Filimonas lacunae: one gene and its partner. The protein of the gene in region 1 interacts with the protein of each later gene in a pairwise test. Links are inferred from orthologs where the notes say so. Each region holds a gene or a part of one and is shown on either strand. Other genes may lie near its edges.

The links.
Region 2: the proteins of ftsA (region 1) and FLA_RS25635 interact in binary tests that used the Escherichia coli proteins (3 or more experiments, as listed by UniProt). The link is inferred for Filimonas lacunae from one-to-one orthologs.

The regions. Positions count from the first base shown.
Region 1 is NZ_AP017422.1:7,781,357-7,789,149, forward strand. What follows is about bases 184-3,175. They hold ftsA (cell division protein FtsA), read left to right. Parts: upstream 184-982; coding sequence 983-2,368; downstream 2,369-3,175. Other genes in these bases: FLA_RS30920 (cell division protein FtsQ/DivIB), read left to right, coding at 184-919; ftsZ (cell division protein FtsZ), read left to right, coding at 2,420-3,175. Outside these bases: more of FLA_RS30920, read left to right, coding at 1-183; more of ftsZ, read left to right, coding at 3,176-4,207; FLA_RS30935 (TIGR01777 family oxidoreductase), read left to right, coding at 4,342-5,292; FLA_RS30940 (ABC transporter permease), read right to left, coding at 5,318-6,118; FLA_RS30945 (ABC transporter ATP-binding protein), read right to left, coding at 6,141-7,031; FLA_RS30950 (RNA polymerase sigma factor), read right to left, coding at 7,193-7,774. UniProt on the Escherichia coli protein: Essential cell division protein that assists in the assembly of the Z ring. May serve as the principal membrane anchor for the Z ring.
Region 2 is NZ_AP017422.1:6,523,556-6,531,268, reverse strand. What follows is about bases 3,105-6,016. They hold FLA_RS25635 (rod shape-determining protein), read left to right. Parts: upstream 3,105-4,003; coding sequence 4,004-5,029; downstream 5,030-6,016. Other genes in these bases: FLA_RS25625 (rod shape-determining protein MreD), read left to right, coding at 5,894-6,016; mreC (rod shape-determining protein MreC), read left to right, coding at 5,043-5,888; FLA_RS25640 (hypothetical protein), read left to right, coding at 3,105-3,935. In the rest of the region: FLA_RS25650 (peptide MFS transporter), read right to left, coding at 1-994; FLA_RS31275 (hypothetical protein), read left to right, coding at 1,079-1,258; purD (phosphoribosylamine--glycine ligase), read left to right, coding at 1,289-2,569; more of FLA_RS25640, read left to right, coding at 2,661-3,104; more of FLA_RS25625, read left to right, coding at 6,017-6,427; mrdA (penicillin-binding protein 2), read left to right, coding at 6,500-7,713. UniProt on the Escherichia coli protein: Forms membrane-associated dynamic filaments that are essential for cell shape determination. Acts by regulating cell wall synthesis and cell elongation, and thus cell shape.

The DNA of each region.
Region 1 (7,793 bases):
GACAACAGGCCTGCTGGTTGCCGGTGTGCAAAAGAAAAACAGCCAGCGTTGCAAAGCGGTGCATATTGAAATTGAAGGCGCGGAAGAACATGTGTTTGTAGATGAAAAACATTTGCTGGCTTTGCTGGCAAAGAACGGAGCAGAAAAGGGAGTGCCGGTGAACAGTGTAATGCTGCGCAGGCTGGAAGCAAGGGTAGAAAAGGATGTATGGATAAAAAACGCGGAGCTGTTCTTTGATAATAACCGGGTGTTGCAGGTGAAGATAGAAGAGCGTGAGCCGTTGGCAAGGGTTTTTACCATAGAAGGAAGTTCTTTTTATATCGACAGTTCAGGTACCCGGTTGCCTTTGAGCGACAGGTTAACAGCAAGGGTTCCGGTGTTTACTTCTTTTCCCGGCGAAAAAGCAAAGCTGTCTGCTACAGACAGTATTGTATTGCAGGAGGTGAAGAAGATAGCGCAGACCATTGGAAGGGATTCATTCTGGACCGACCTGGTGGCACAGGTAGATATTACGCCACAGCGTACTTACCAGATCATCCCCCAGTTAGGGAACCAGGTGATTGAGTTAGGCAGTGCAGAAAATCTTGACGACAAACTTGACCGGTTGTATAGTTTTTATAAGCAGGTGTGGGCAAAGGCAGGATTTGAGAAGTACGAGAAAATTGATGTGCAGTACGCAGGGCAGGTAGTGGCAACGCGCAGAGGTGTAAGTGCAGGTGTGCCTGACAGTGCCAGGGCTATACAGCAGCTAAACAACAGCATAGCACAGGCAACCGGTTTATCGGGTGGCAGTGCGGCAGTGCAGGCAGCAACGGCTAATGGCAACAGAAGGGATACTACGGCAGCTGCAGGTAACAGGCCGGCAAGGCCGGCAGCAGCGGCACCAAAGCCAAGAGCAGTGATGCAAAGAAGACATTAGGAACGTAACAAAGGGAGATTGAACAATAACAACAACAACAACGAACAACTAAAACACGTATCTATGAACCCAAACGAAGCACCCATCATCGTGGGTCTTGACATTGGCACAACGAAAATTGCTGCCATTGCCGGACGCAAAAACGAGTATGGGAAACTGGAAATACTAGGCTTTGGCCGCGCCAATAGCAGTGGCGTACAACACGGCCAGGTGCTTAATATTGACCAGACGATTAAAGCCATACAACAGGCTTTGCTAAACTGCTATGAAAGCAACCCGGATTTGGAAATTAACGAGGTGTATGTAGGTATTGCAGGGCACCATATCAAGAGTTTGCAAACACGTGGCGACATTGTAAGGCAGGACTCGGACACTGAAATTGAGCGTTGGGAAATTGAGCAGCTGATTGATAATCAGAAGAAGACTTTTATTCCTGCAGGTGATCAGATCATTGAGGTGATTCCACAGGATTTTCATGTTGACAATTTTCAGAACATTAAAGATCCTGTAGGTTACAACGGTGTGAAAGTGGGTGCGAATTTTCACATCATTACAGGTGACAGAAATGCGATACGCAACATTAACCGTTCTGTAGAAAGAAGCGGTTTAAAAACCAAAGACCTGGTATTGCAACCGCTGGCTTCTGCTTCTGCTGTAATGAGCGAAGTGGATATGGAAGCGGGTGTAGCCATACTGGACATTGGAGGTGGTACTTCCGATCTGGCAGTGTTTTATGAAGGTATATTAAAGCATACTGCTGTTATACCTTTTGGTGGAGAAAACATTACCAACGATATACGCATGGGATTAGGTGTGCTGAAAAGCCAGGCCGAAGCCATGAAGGTTCAGTTTGGTAGTGCATTAGCCGATGCGGCTAAAACCAATGCCTTTATTACCATACCTGGTTTAAAAGGCATGCCTGCTAAAGAGATCAGTGTAAAAAATCTGGCAAACATTATCCAGGCAAGGATGAGCGAGATACTGGATTTTGTTACATATCATTTAAAACAGGTGGGTTTGGACAACAGAACACTGAATGGTGGCGTTATCCTTACCGGTGGTGGTTCGCAATTAAAGCACCTGATACAGTTAACAGAATATGTTACTGGTTTAAATGCCCGCATAGGTTTACCTAACGAGCATCTGGCCGCTAATCATATTGATGAGCTGAAAAAGCCGATGTATTCTACCTGTATAGGTTTAATATTAAAAGGTTTCAGCGATTACGAGCATCAGCGTAAAGAGTTCGACAACCGCTTTAAAAAAGTGGTGGTGCCTGAAAGCCTGAAAAAAGAAGAGGTTGCAGAAACCGTAGCAACTGCACAGGTGGCAGCGCCAGTTGAAACAATAGATATGAGAAAAAGGAAGGGATTGAATAGCTTCTGGGATAAGTTTAAGGACGGTATTATAGACTTGTTTAAAGAAGAGGGTGATCAGGAGATAAGATAATAACAATGAAACAAAATACTTACTTACTAACCAAACATAAAATTCCGGACCATGATACACTTTGATTTGCCAAAGCAAAAGTCATCTATCATCAAGGTTCTTGGTGTAGGAGGCGGCGGAAGTAATGCGGTAAACTACATGTTTGCGCAGAACATTGAGGGGGTGGATTTTATCATTTGTAACACCGATGCCAAAGCGTTGGAGCAAAGTGATATACCTAATAAAATTCAGTTAGGCCCGCATTTAACGCAGGGCTTAGGAGCTGGCGCCAACCCCGAAGTGGGCAAGCAGGCTACTGAAGAATCGCTGGAAGAGATTAAGCGCATACTGGAAGTAAATACCAAAATGGCATTTATTTGTGCAGGCATGGGCGGTGGCACCGGTACCGGTGGCGCGCCTATCATTGCCAAAATATGCCGCGAGCTGGGCATTCTTACCGTTGGTATTGTTACCCTGCCATTTGGATTTGAAGGGCCGCGCCGTCATCAGCAGGCTGAACTGGGCATTAAACAGTTAGAGCCTTACGTAGACACTTTACTGGTTATCAGTAATGATAAACTGCGTATGCAGTATGGCAACCTGAAAATGAAGGAAGCTTTTGGTAAGGCCGATAATGTGTTGGCTACCGCTGCCAAATGTATTACAGACATCATCAACAGCCGCGGTCACATTATTGTGGACTTTGCGGATGTATGCACTGTAATGAAAAATGGTGGTGTGGCTATCCTGGGTAGTGCCTTTGTAGAAGGAGAAGACAGGGCACAGACTGCCATTGAGCATGCGTTGAACTCTCCGTTGTTGAATGATAACGATATCCGTGGAGCAAAATGGATATTGATTAACATTAACAGCGCCGAAGGGGAACACGAATGCACTATGGACGAACTGGAAATTATCAACAACCACCTGCGCATGCAGGCGGGTGAACATACCGACGTAATTGTAGGTATGGGCTATGATAATACCCTGGACAGAAAAATAGGCATTACACTTATAGCTACTGGCTTTGAACATAAAGATCCTTTTGCTGCTCCCAGAGAAGAAGATGTTGCTGTTCCACGTGCGGTAAACAATCCGAACGAGAAAATAGTAATGACACTGGGTGTAGAAGAAGATAAAAGGCAACAGCCTGTACAGCAGCAACCAGTAGTGTTTGAAGATCCGATGGCACCTAAGCTGGTAGATGGAAGCGCTAACGTAGCGCCCCGTCCCGAGCCACGCCAGGAAGATCCCTACACCATGCCTGTTGGTAAGGTGGATGCCAATGGTGTTTTCCGTTTTGAATTATCTACAGATATAACAGGAGAGGTAAAGCCTGCTCAGCCAGAGCCTAAGCCTACCGAACCTGCTATGCAGTATGTAGAAAGAGTATATCCTGAGAACAGGGGTGTACAAGGCGGTGCGCAGCAACCTGTGCCACAGCCGTTTGTACAACAGCCACGTCCTACATTCAATCCTCAGCAACCTCCGGTACAGCCAGAGCCTAAAGAGGAAGAAAATGCAGGTTTTGAACTGGTAATAAAAGACAATGCGCCACCAGCGTATGAAGGGCCTTCTATTAGCACATTCGATATCCAGGATGATGAAGAAGAACAAAAGCGTCGTGCTGCTGAACGTATTCAGAAGCTGCGCAAGTTGTCTTTCAACATGAACACCAACGATCCGAATAACGAGTTTGAAACAGTGCCTGCCTATATCAGGAGAAACATGGATTTGTTTGGTAATACCATGACTTCTGTAGAAAATTTCTACAGCAAGTATACAGTTAAGCCTGATGAGAACAATGAAGGGCGAATCTCCTCCCTGAATACGTTCCTGGATGGCAAGAAGCCGGATTAATACCCGGCCTGGTTCATAGGCATCTCTGACATTTTATAGTGTTTTTAGTTGTTGTGTCCCTCCCGTTTTGCCGGGAGGGATTTTTTGTTATATTACATATGTAACCAGTTATTCATTGATTCTAAAATTTATTTATGTCTACAGTGCTTATTACCGGGGGAACCGGTTTGGTGGGCAGCAGGCTTACAAAGCTGCTGGTGCAGAAAGGCTACGAGGTTATAGTGTTAACCCGTAACCCCGATGCACGTCCGGCCAAGCCTTCTGTAACCTATAAGCATTGGGATGTAGAGAAAGGGGTGATAGATAAGGATGCAGTTGCGGCAGCTGATTTTTTAATTCATCTGGCGGGTGAAGGAGTAGCCGATAAACGCTGGAGCAAACAACGAAAAGAAGCGATAGTAAGCAGTCGCGTAAAAAGCGGTGAGTTGCTGTTGAAGGCTGTACAACAACATAATACCCGTTTGCAAACAGTAGTAAGTGCATCCGGTATAGGTTGGTATGGGCCAGATGCCAAAGAGAAACGCAAACAACCAGTGCCTTTTGTAGAGTCAGATTCGGCCAGTGCTGATTTTTTAGGAGAAACCTGCCGTTTGTGGGAAGAGTCTGTACAGCCTTTTAAAGCGCTGGGTAAAAGATTGGTAATTTTACGAACCGGCCTGGCATTGAGCAACCAGGGAGGATTTTTGTTAGAGATAAAGAAGCCGTTACAAATGGCCAACATAGCCACTATTATGGGTGGAGGAGAGCAGGTGGTAAGCTGGATACATATTGATGATCTGTGTCGCATGTATTTGTTTGCATTGGAAAACGCCCAGGTAGAAGGCGTATATAATGCGGTGGCGCCAGCACCACTCACCAATAAAGCCATTACTTTGTTAATAGCCAATCACCGCAAGCCCAAGCCTTTCATCCCTATTCATGTACCCGCTTTTGTGTTAAAGATTGTGATAGGGGAAATGAGCGTGGAAGTGCTGAAAAGCGCTACTGTGAGTGCTGCCCATATTAAAGAAACCGGTTTTCATTTCCTGTATCCTTCGGCAGATGCAGCCATAGAGCAATTACAGGCAGAAGCTGCTTCTGCTTAAACAGATAGTATAAAAAAACTGCTGATTATAAATCAGCAGTTTCAAATTTTCGTTTAATAAGCACAAAGTATAGGATAATATAGCAATGAGCTGCTATTAATAAGTTGGCTACAGGAGGTAGAAAGTTTTTCTGCAAAGCCTTCTGAAACATTTGAATAGGCACCAGTTTATCTGTCGGGTCCAGTGTTAAGTAGTAACCCGGTCCCTCCAGTGGATCACCGGTAGCAAATCTGTTAATCAGCAACACCAGTATATTCTCTATTAAAAACACATAGGTGAAAAACAGCGCAATAGTAAGCCCGGAGCGCTTTAGCAATAAGCTTAATAACAAAGCAAGGCTGGTATAGCTAATACATTGTATAAAGGAGTAGTATAGTTGCGAGCTGTTTTCCATAGAAAAATAACTGTATGCCTCGCTAAGGCCAAACACTACACCTGTTAAAAACAGCACTATGGTAAAAGCAACAGACAGTACCAGTATTAATAACATTTTTCCGTATATAAACTCTGTACGGCTTAAACCATCGATTACGTTTTGACGGTGGGTTTTAAAGTTAAATTCATTAGTGGTGCTAATGATCACTATCAACGAAGGCAGGAAGAGCAGGTAACTGGCTATTAATGCCACAGTGTGCCAGATTTCCGGAAACTGGAAAGGAGAGCCAGCCATACCCATTAAGACTGTTGCTTTAGAGTTGCTATGAATTACCTGGAAATAAATGTAGTTGATGCCTATAATACATAACAATAGCAAACCCACTAAAACCCAGAAGGTTTTGTAGTTCTTTAGTTTCAGCCATTCTATCTTTAATAATTTCAGTATCATATTGTTTAGTTGAGGGGGTGGGTTAATTGGTTAATTCAAAGAAGTTGCTTTCCAGGCTTTTCTTTTTCAGTTGCAGCTGGCTTAACACCACACCATTATTAAAGCAATGCTGGTTAATGGCAGCCAGGTTGGCGGTGCCGGTAGGATACAATAACTGTATACTTGTTGGTAATGTTACTATTTTGCCAATACCAGGCAGGCTGTTGGCTGCTGCAATGAGTGCGGTAATGTCGGCAGCGCTTACTTCAATAATATCTTCCCCTGCAAACACTTCATTTACATTACCCGAAAGCAGCAGTTTGCCCTTTTTTAATATGGCTACATGGGTACACACCTTTTCCACTTCGTCCAATAAATGACTGGCCATAATAATGGTTTTGCCTTCAGCGGCCAATTGGGTAATCAGCGAGCGTATTTCGGCAATACCTACAGGGTCTAATCCATTGGTAGGTTCGTCCAGCACCAGCACCTCGGGATTGCCCAACAGTGAAGAAGCGATGGCCAGGCGTTGCTTCATACCCAGTGAAAAAGTGCTGAACTTGCTTTGCCTGCGTTCGTACAGGTTTACTTTTTTCAGTACCACATCAATATCGTCAAAACCTCTTCCCTTTATTTCTGCGGCAATACGCAGGTTGCGTTCGGCTGATAGATAATGATAAAAGTTGGGTGTTTCCAGCAAGGTGCCTATTTGTTTGCGCATAACCGCATTAAAAGGCTGCCCCTTAAAGGTGAAGCTGCCGGCATTGCTTTTTAATACATTCATTAATATGCCCAGCAGGGTGGTTTTTCCGCTACCGTTGGGACCAAGTATGCCAAATACACTGCTTTGGGGGATATCAAAAGATACCTGGTCCAGCGCCTGTATGGGGCCGTAGTTTTTGCTTATTCCGGATATGCTTACAATGGAGGACATGGATTGTTTTCTATTTGTTCAAAAGTTACAGTGTTTGATAGATTGGTGTAAGCTATTATACATGAATGGTTAAGGCTGAGTACAATGGGTAACAAAAAGCCGCCTTCCTTTAGGGGAAGGCGGCTAAATAAGGTATAGGAGGGGAATGTGTATCTGGAAGTTTACAAAGCAATCTGCTTTTCGGTCATCATACGGCGCAGATTAATTAACCCGTAGCGCATGCGCCCTAAAGCAGTGTTAATACTACAATTGGTGGCTTCTGCAATCTCTTTAAAGCTGAGATCGCCAAAGTGACGCAATACAATCACTTCCCGTTGCTCTTCGGGCAGTTCCTGTAGCATGTTATGCACGCGGGCATGGCTTTGCTGGCGTATCATTTTCTGCTCGGGCGTATCGTCTGCCACCTGTAACCACTCGAATATGTCGTTATTATCGCTATCCACAATAGTGGGAAGGCGTTTTAACTTACGGAAGTGATCTACGCACAGGTTGTGTGCAATCCGGATGGCCCAGGGTAAGAATTTACCTTCCTCATTGTAGCGATTTTGCTTCAGCGTATCAATGATGCGGATAAATGCCTCCTGAAAAAGATCTTCTGCCAGGTATTTGTCCTTTACCAGGAACAAAATAGAACTGAACAGTTTATCTTTATAACGGATTATTAGCGCTTCCAGCGCGCGAACATCACCATTGTGAAATGAATGGATCAGTTGAATGTCGGTATAATGATGAAACCTTCTCATAACGGGCGTTTTTGGGGTT
Region 2 (7,713 bases), 1.3 Mb from region 1 along the record:
TGAAAGTAAGAGAAGAACCAGCCTGTTCAAAAGCACTCCAGAAGAAGATAACGAAGAATGCTACGGTATAAATAACCAGGATACGGTCTCTTTCTACTTTGGTGATAGATTTATCGGTCAGAATCAACACCGCAAGGCTAATACCTGCAGCGTAAATAAATGGATATACCCACGATTTAATCGGGTTAGGATCGATAGACAGAAAGTGAATGCCAAAGAACAGGGCAATCATTAAAAATACCACGCCCAGAATAGCTTTCTGGCTAAAGTGTGCTTTTTCTGCTTCGTCAGATTCTTCTACTGCTTTAACGGTGGTAAAATCTGGCTTGATGCCCACTGGGGTACCATCAGGTTTTACTACATATTTATTTTTCAGCATAAAGAACAGAATGGTGCCTAGCAGCATTGCTGCACCGGCAGCCAGGAATCCCCATTTGAATGCTTCTACCACACGTACTTCACCCACTTTTACGTCGCCCAGTACCGGACAAATGGTCATACCCAGCATAGCGCCTACGTTAATGCCCATGTAAAAAATAGTGAAAGCGGAATCCAGACGTGTATCTCCCTTTGGATACAACTGCCCCACCATAGAAGAAATGTTAGGCTTAAAGAAGCCGTTACCAATGATGATAACGAACAAGGCAGCCCACATTAAGCTGGTGGCTGTTCCCACACTACTGGAATACATACTGCCGCTGGCAAATAATAACAGCTGGCCCAGGGCCATAATAGTACCACCCAGTACAATACAGTTTCTGTTACCTAAAAAACGGTCGCTGATAAAACCACCGAGCATAGGAGTGAGGTAAGAAAGACCCAGAAAACCACCATAAATAATAGCAGCATCTTTGTCACTAAATGCAAGGGCGTTCACTAAAAAAAGGCTAAGTAAGGCGCGCATGCCGTAGAAGTTGAAGCGTTCCCACATTTCGGTGGTGAACAGAACGGCTAAACCTTTAGGATGCCCTTTTGAGGGCGCAGTTTGGTTCATAAAAGCATAATTTTTAATACAAATGGGAGTACTCTGCCCGTTAGGCGGCCGAAAATAATGTATAAAATTTAAAATCAGGTCAAAATGCTGCCGGGCGTTAGTAATGATCTGGGATACACGCCGATTTTAACAAAAAATGGAGCAGAAAAGGAAAAAATCGCCTGTTTGGCGGCATATATCCCGAAAAATGATAAAAAAGGGAGAGAAAAACGAGAAAAAGCAACTACAACTTATAATTCCTGCTTTCGACCGGCATTTAAATGATACTTTCGCCGCAGTTTCAATTTTACGTATATGAATATCCTGATTATAGGCTCCGGGGGCAGGGAACATGCGTTTGCCTGGAAATTGCAGCAAAGCACACTATGTGGTCAATTATTTATTGCACCGGGTAACGCCGGCACATCAGAACACGGCACCAATGTAAATATTGGCGTGAACGATTTTGAAGCGCAAAAGCAATTTTGCCTGGATAATAATATAGCGCTGGTGGTAGTTGGTCCTGAAGAGCCGTTGGTAAAAGGCATATACGATTTCTTTAAAAAAGACCCGGCTTTACAACATATTAAAGTATTTGGCCCATCGGCCGAAGGCGCGCAGCTGGAAGGCAGCAAAGCTTTTTCCAAAAAGTTTATGCAACGCCACAACGTTCCTACAGCGGCGTATGCTGAATTTACTGCTGATAACCTGGAAGAAGGTAAAGCATATCTGAAACAACACTCTTTACCTGTGGTATTAAAGGCAGATGGCCTGGCTGCCGGTAAAGGCGTGGTAATTGCCACCACACACGAAGAAGCGCTGGCTACTTTTGACGAAATGATTGTGCACAAGCAGTTTGGCGAAGCGTCGGCCAAAGTGGTAGTGGAAGAGTTTTTACAGGGGATAGAAGTAAGTGTGTTTGTGGTAACAGACGGTGCTGACTATAAAATAATAGGCCACGCCAAAGATTACAAGCGTATTGGCGAAGGCGATACTGGTTTAAACACCGGTGGTATGGGCTGTGTAAGTCCGGTGCCGTTTATGGATGCTGCTTTTATGCAAAAAGTAGAAGAGCGCATTATTAAACCCACTGTGCAGGGCCTGCATAAAGAAAACATTGACTACACCGGCTTTATTTTCTTTGGTTTAATGAATACGAATGGTGAGCCTTTTGTGATAGAGTACAACAGCCGTATGGGCGATCCGGAAACAGAAGTGGTGCTGCCCCGTTTAAAAAACGACCTGGTAGAACTGTTGCTGGCGGCGCATAACCATACTTTGCATAATATTAACATTGAGGCGGATGCCCGCAGTTGCAGTACTGTAGTGGCTGTTAGCGGCGGCTACCCCGGCGATTACGAAAAAGGCAAGCTTATTGTAATAGCCAACGATAAATTACCAGCCAATACCATTATCTTCCATGCAGGCACCAAACAAACTGCTGAAGGAGTGGTTACCAATGGCGGCCGCGTACTGGCAGTAAGTTCTTATAGCGATAGCATTGTACAGGCTGCTAACCAGTCGCGCAAAGCACTGGAGCAGGTACAATTTGAAGGAATGTTCTTTCGCAGGGATATTGGTTACGAATTTGAATAATGAAAAAGGCAGGAATAAGAAAAAAAGCATGCCCCTTAACAAAGGGTTGAAGCTCACTTTGTAACCTGCCAGGTATTTATATTTGTGTAATATGATGAAAACAGCTTACCTGGTTATTGCTTGTCTTTTTGGATTCTCTGTTTTTGCACAGGAAGGCGATTTTAAGCGCGACCTGGATAAAGCCAAGGAAGAGATGAAAAGAAACGGCGACGATGAACTGCCCGATTACAACAGGGCGGGACGTTTGCTGGAATCAGCTATATCTAAAAATGCCAACAGCGCAGAAGCCTGGTATTTTTACGGGTACGCTATTGACAAACTGAACTCGCAGGAAGGGGAAGGCATGATTAAAGTGCAGGTAGGGCTAACCACCAAGGCCAGCGAAGCTTTCGAAAAAGCTGTTACACTTAGCAATGACGTTTATACAGGTGAACTGATGCTGTTAGATCCGCATACCAAAATTTTAACGGTATGGGGTTCACAGGCCATCCGGTACGCTTATGATAATAAAAATGATTCAGCCGTTTGGAGCCTGGAACAGGCTGCCACGCGGGGCGGAATTGACCGCACGGTACTTACCTATTTCAGACAGGTGCTGGAAGAATGTGGCAAAGGCGCTTACTTATTTACCAATGGCGATTTGTACCTGTATTACCTGTACTACCTGCAAACGGTAGAAAAATACCGTACCGATGTTATTTGTGTGGATATAAACCTGCTAAACACACGCTGGTATCCCCGTTGGCTAGTGAAAAGAAGGCTGATTCCAACATCCTATTCGCCTGCCGATCTGGAAAAGCTGGACATTATGCGCTGGGATGTAAAACAGGTAAACATTCGCAACAACAACAGTAATATTGCGGATACGGGCATCAGCTGGAAATTGTGGCCTAGCTACGGTAAGAAGTATTTATTGCGTTCTGATAGAATTCTGCTGGACGTGCTACAGCAAAATGCCTTTACTAAAGAAGTGAATTTTCCGGGTGATGTGCCTAACACCATGTCTCTGTTTCTGGAAAAATATCTGAGGGTACAGGGGCTTACGAATAAACTATCAACAGATACAACAGAAATAAATATTTCTGTACTAATTTCAAGACTTAAGAAACTAAGGTACTTGTCTGCTACTTCAAGGGGGTATTTGAACAACAGGGATAATATCCAGGTATTGAATAACTACAGGTTTACTTATACAACAGCCGTCAGCATTGCATCACAGCAAAATAAAAACGCAGTGGCAGCAGAGCTGATGGAGTCAGTAGAACACAAATATCCCGAAACAGCATTGCCGTTTTTCGACCCTGGAACCAAAGAGTGGTTTGAAAGGTTTAGAAAAAAGGTAGAAGGAAATGCTAAAATGGAATAATATTTTCTGTGTTCGTTTATTTCAATCAATTTTGCAGGCATTAATCACACACGGAACACTTTTGAGCAATGGGAATGTTTAACTTTTTTACGCAAGAGATTGCTATGGATTTGGGGACTGCTAATACCCTGATCATACATAATGAAGAGATTGTGGTAAATGAGCCTTCTATTGTAGCGCTTAACCGGAATAATCCGAAAGAAGTGCTGGCAGTAGGGAAGAAGGCTTTGATGATGCACGAAAAGACCCATGAGAGTATCCGTACGGTTCGCCCTTTAAAAGACGGTGTAATTGCCGACTTTAACGCGGCCGAGCTGATGATACGGGAGATGATCAAAATGATCTATCCTAAAAAACCCTTATTTCCGCCCAGCTGGCGCATGATGATATGTATTCCTTCCAGCATTACCGAAGTAGAAAAGCGTGCAGTGCGTGATAGCGCAGAGCAGGCCGGAGCTAAAGAAGTATATCTGATACACGAGCCTATGGCAGCTGCCCTGGGTATTGGTATAGATGTGGAAGAACCCGTAGGTAACATGATTATTGATATTGGTGGTGGTACTACCGGTATTACGGTTATTGCGCTTGCAGGTATCGTGTGTGACCAGAGCATTCGTATTGCGGGGGATGAATTTACTTCAGACATTATGGAAGCGCTGCGTCGTTACCATAGCTTACTGATCGGTGAAAGAACAGCCGAACAAATCAAAATTCAGATTGGTGCGGCAATGAAAGACCTGGAGAATGCTCCGGACGATTTACCCGTAAACGGTCGTGACCTGGTAACCGGTATTCCTAAACAAATTATGGTAAGCTACCAGGAAGTAGCAGAAGCACTGGATAAAAGCATCTTTAAAATAGAAGAAGCTATTCTGAAGGCGCTGGAAACAACGCCGCCCGAACTGGCTGCCGATATTTACCGTCGTGGTTTATACTTAACAGGTGGTGGTGCTTTATTAAGAGGATTAGACAAACGTTTAAGCCAGAAAATTAAGTTACCGGTACATATTGCTGACGATCCATTAAAAAGCGTGGTACGTGGTACCGGAATTGCTTTGAAAAACTATCAGCGTTTTCCGTTTATCATGAGATAACCCCGTTTGCCGCATGCGCAACATCATACTGTTTATCAGGCGCTTTTTTATATTGGTAGTATTTTTTGTACTCCAGGGCATTTGCATAGCTATACTGGTGAAGTACAATAAAACCTACGAGGCTGTTTTTGCTAACTCTGCGCTGGAAGTAACCGGCAGGGTAGATAACCAGTACAATAAAGTGGAGTACTTCTTTCATTTAAAGGAAACCAACAAACAGCTGGCAGAAGAAAATGCCCGGCTGCGTAATATGCTGGCCAGTAATTATATTGGCCCCGAAACCAGCGTACTACACCAGTTGGACACTACTTTCAGAGATACGGTAGGCCGGGTACGCATGTTTACCTGGTTACCGGCCAAAGTAGTAAACAACTCTTTTGCAGAGGAAAACAACTATTTAACACTACAACGTGGCAGCAACCAGGGTGTAGTAAAGGATATGGCTGTAACCGGCCCGGATGGAATTGTGGGTAAAGTGGTAATGGTAAGTGGTAACTACTGCCGGGTAATGAGTTTATTGAACCGTAACAGTAAAGTAAGTGCTATGCTGAAAAAAGAACTGTACACGGGTGCGGTAGACTGGGACGGTGCAGATCCACGCTTTATCACTTTGCGCAATATTCCTAAAAGTGCCAAGGTGTTAAAAGGAGATACAGTTTTAACCAGTAATTTATCGGGTAACTATCCTCCCGGACTGGTAATTGGTACTATTGACCAGGTACAGGCAGAGCAGGCCAGTAACTTTTACACACTAAGAATAAAAACCGCTACAAACTTCTTCAATCTGCAATACGCATACCTGATACAAAACGAACAATGGCAGGAACAAAGGGCACTGGAGGCTCAAACTACTAAATAAGAGCGATGAGTACACTTGTAAAAAATATTATCCGCTTTATCCTGTTCTTGCTGGTTCAGTCACTTGTGTTAGACAAGGTGCCACCTTTGCATCAGTTTGTAAAACCTTATTTGTATTTCCTGTATATATTATGGCTGCCCTTTAATACACCCAGGGTGGGGTTAATGTTGCTGTCGTTTCTGTTCGGTTTGTGTATGGATTACTTATCCGGCACACCCGGTTTGCATGCGGCTCCCTGTGTGCTAATTGCTTACCTGCGTCCGTTTTTGCTGAACGTATTAATGCCACAGGAGAAAACAGAATTGTCTTATGGCGAACCTGGAATAGCCAGCATAGGCTTTGCTCCTTATAGCGTATATGTAGTACTCCTCACCTTTATACACCATGCTTACCTTATTCTGATAGAATGGCTTCAGTTTGGAAATTTCCTGTTTTTTGTAGGTAAAGTAGCGGCCACCACTGCTATCAGCCTGCTGATGATTTTTGTAACAGAGGTACTTTTTTATCGCAAATCGCGTTATCGCACAAATGCTGCATAATACTTTTTGTACTGCATGGTAAATGAATATTTTTGTGTATTCTCTCAAATCCCTTAATTATTCTATTATCCAATGTCGGTATATAACCAGTCCCGTAACCGGGTCGTTCAGGTAATATTTATCGTAGTATTTCTTGTTATTATAGGTCAGCTTTTGCACCTGCAGCTTATTTCTGATGAATATGAGCAGGATGCCATTAACAATGCCCGCTATCGTAAAGTAGTGTATCCCGATCGTGGCATTATTTACGACCGCAAGCGAAAACCCATCCTGGAAAACACCATCATGTACGACCTGATGGTTACGCCCGGTGAAATAAAGGGAACAGACACCGCTGCTTTTTGCCGCATTCTGGGCATTGATACTTCCGAATTTAAAAAGCGCATCCTGGCTGCTATTATTAAAAACACCTCTTACAAACCCAGCATATTTGAACCGGTGCTTACTCCCGAGCTATTTGCGCGGTTAAATGAAGATATGTACCGCTTCAACGGCTTTGTGTTGCAGGAACGGCCCGTGCGCAGTTACCCTCATAGTGTGGCAGCAAACCTGCTGGGCTATATTGGAGAAGTGGATACCAGCTTTTTAAAAAGGCATACAGGCGAAGGGTACGAAATGGGCGACTTTGCCGGTTTATCAGGTTTGGAAAGAGTGTATGAAAAAGTGCTGATGGGCCAGCGGGGTATTAAATATTTTATCCGCGACAACAAAAGCCGTATCCAGGGAGCTTTTGAAAACGGCCGTTTTGATAGTTCTGCTATTGCAGGACGTAGTCTGTACACCTCACTGGATGTGGAAATGCAGGAACTTGCCGAGAAGCTGCTGAAAAATAAAATAGGCAGTGTGGTTGCCATCAACGTAAAAACCGGGGGCATTTTAACTATGGCTTCCGGTCCTTCTTTCGATCCCAACCTGCTTACCGGGGCTTTGCGCCGTAAAAACTTTGGCCGTCTTTTGCTGGATACTGCACGGCCTTTATTAAACAGGGCTATTAAGGGACAATATCCGCCCGGCTCCACTTTTAAACCTCTGGGAGCATTGGTGGCACTGGACGAACATTTGATTACTCCTGATTATGGTTATAACTGTGGTGGCGCTTATATATCCTGTGGCAAACCTGTAAAATGTGAACACTCGGGTGGCGGGCATGCGGATAACCTGCGCAGAGCGCTGGCCGCTTCCTGTAATAGTTATTTTTCACAGGTGTTTCGCCTGGCTATTGACAACCCCGGCATGCATAACGCACAAGAAGGCTACCTGAAATGGAAAGAGTATATGAACAGCTT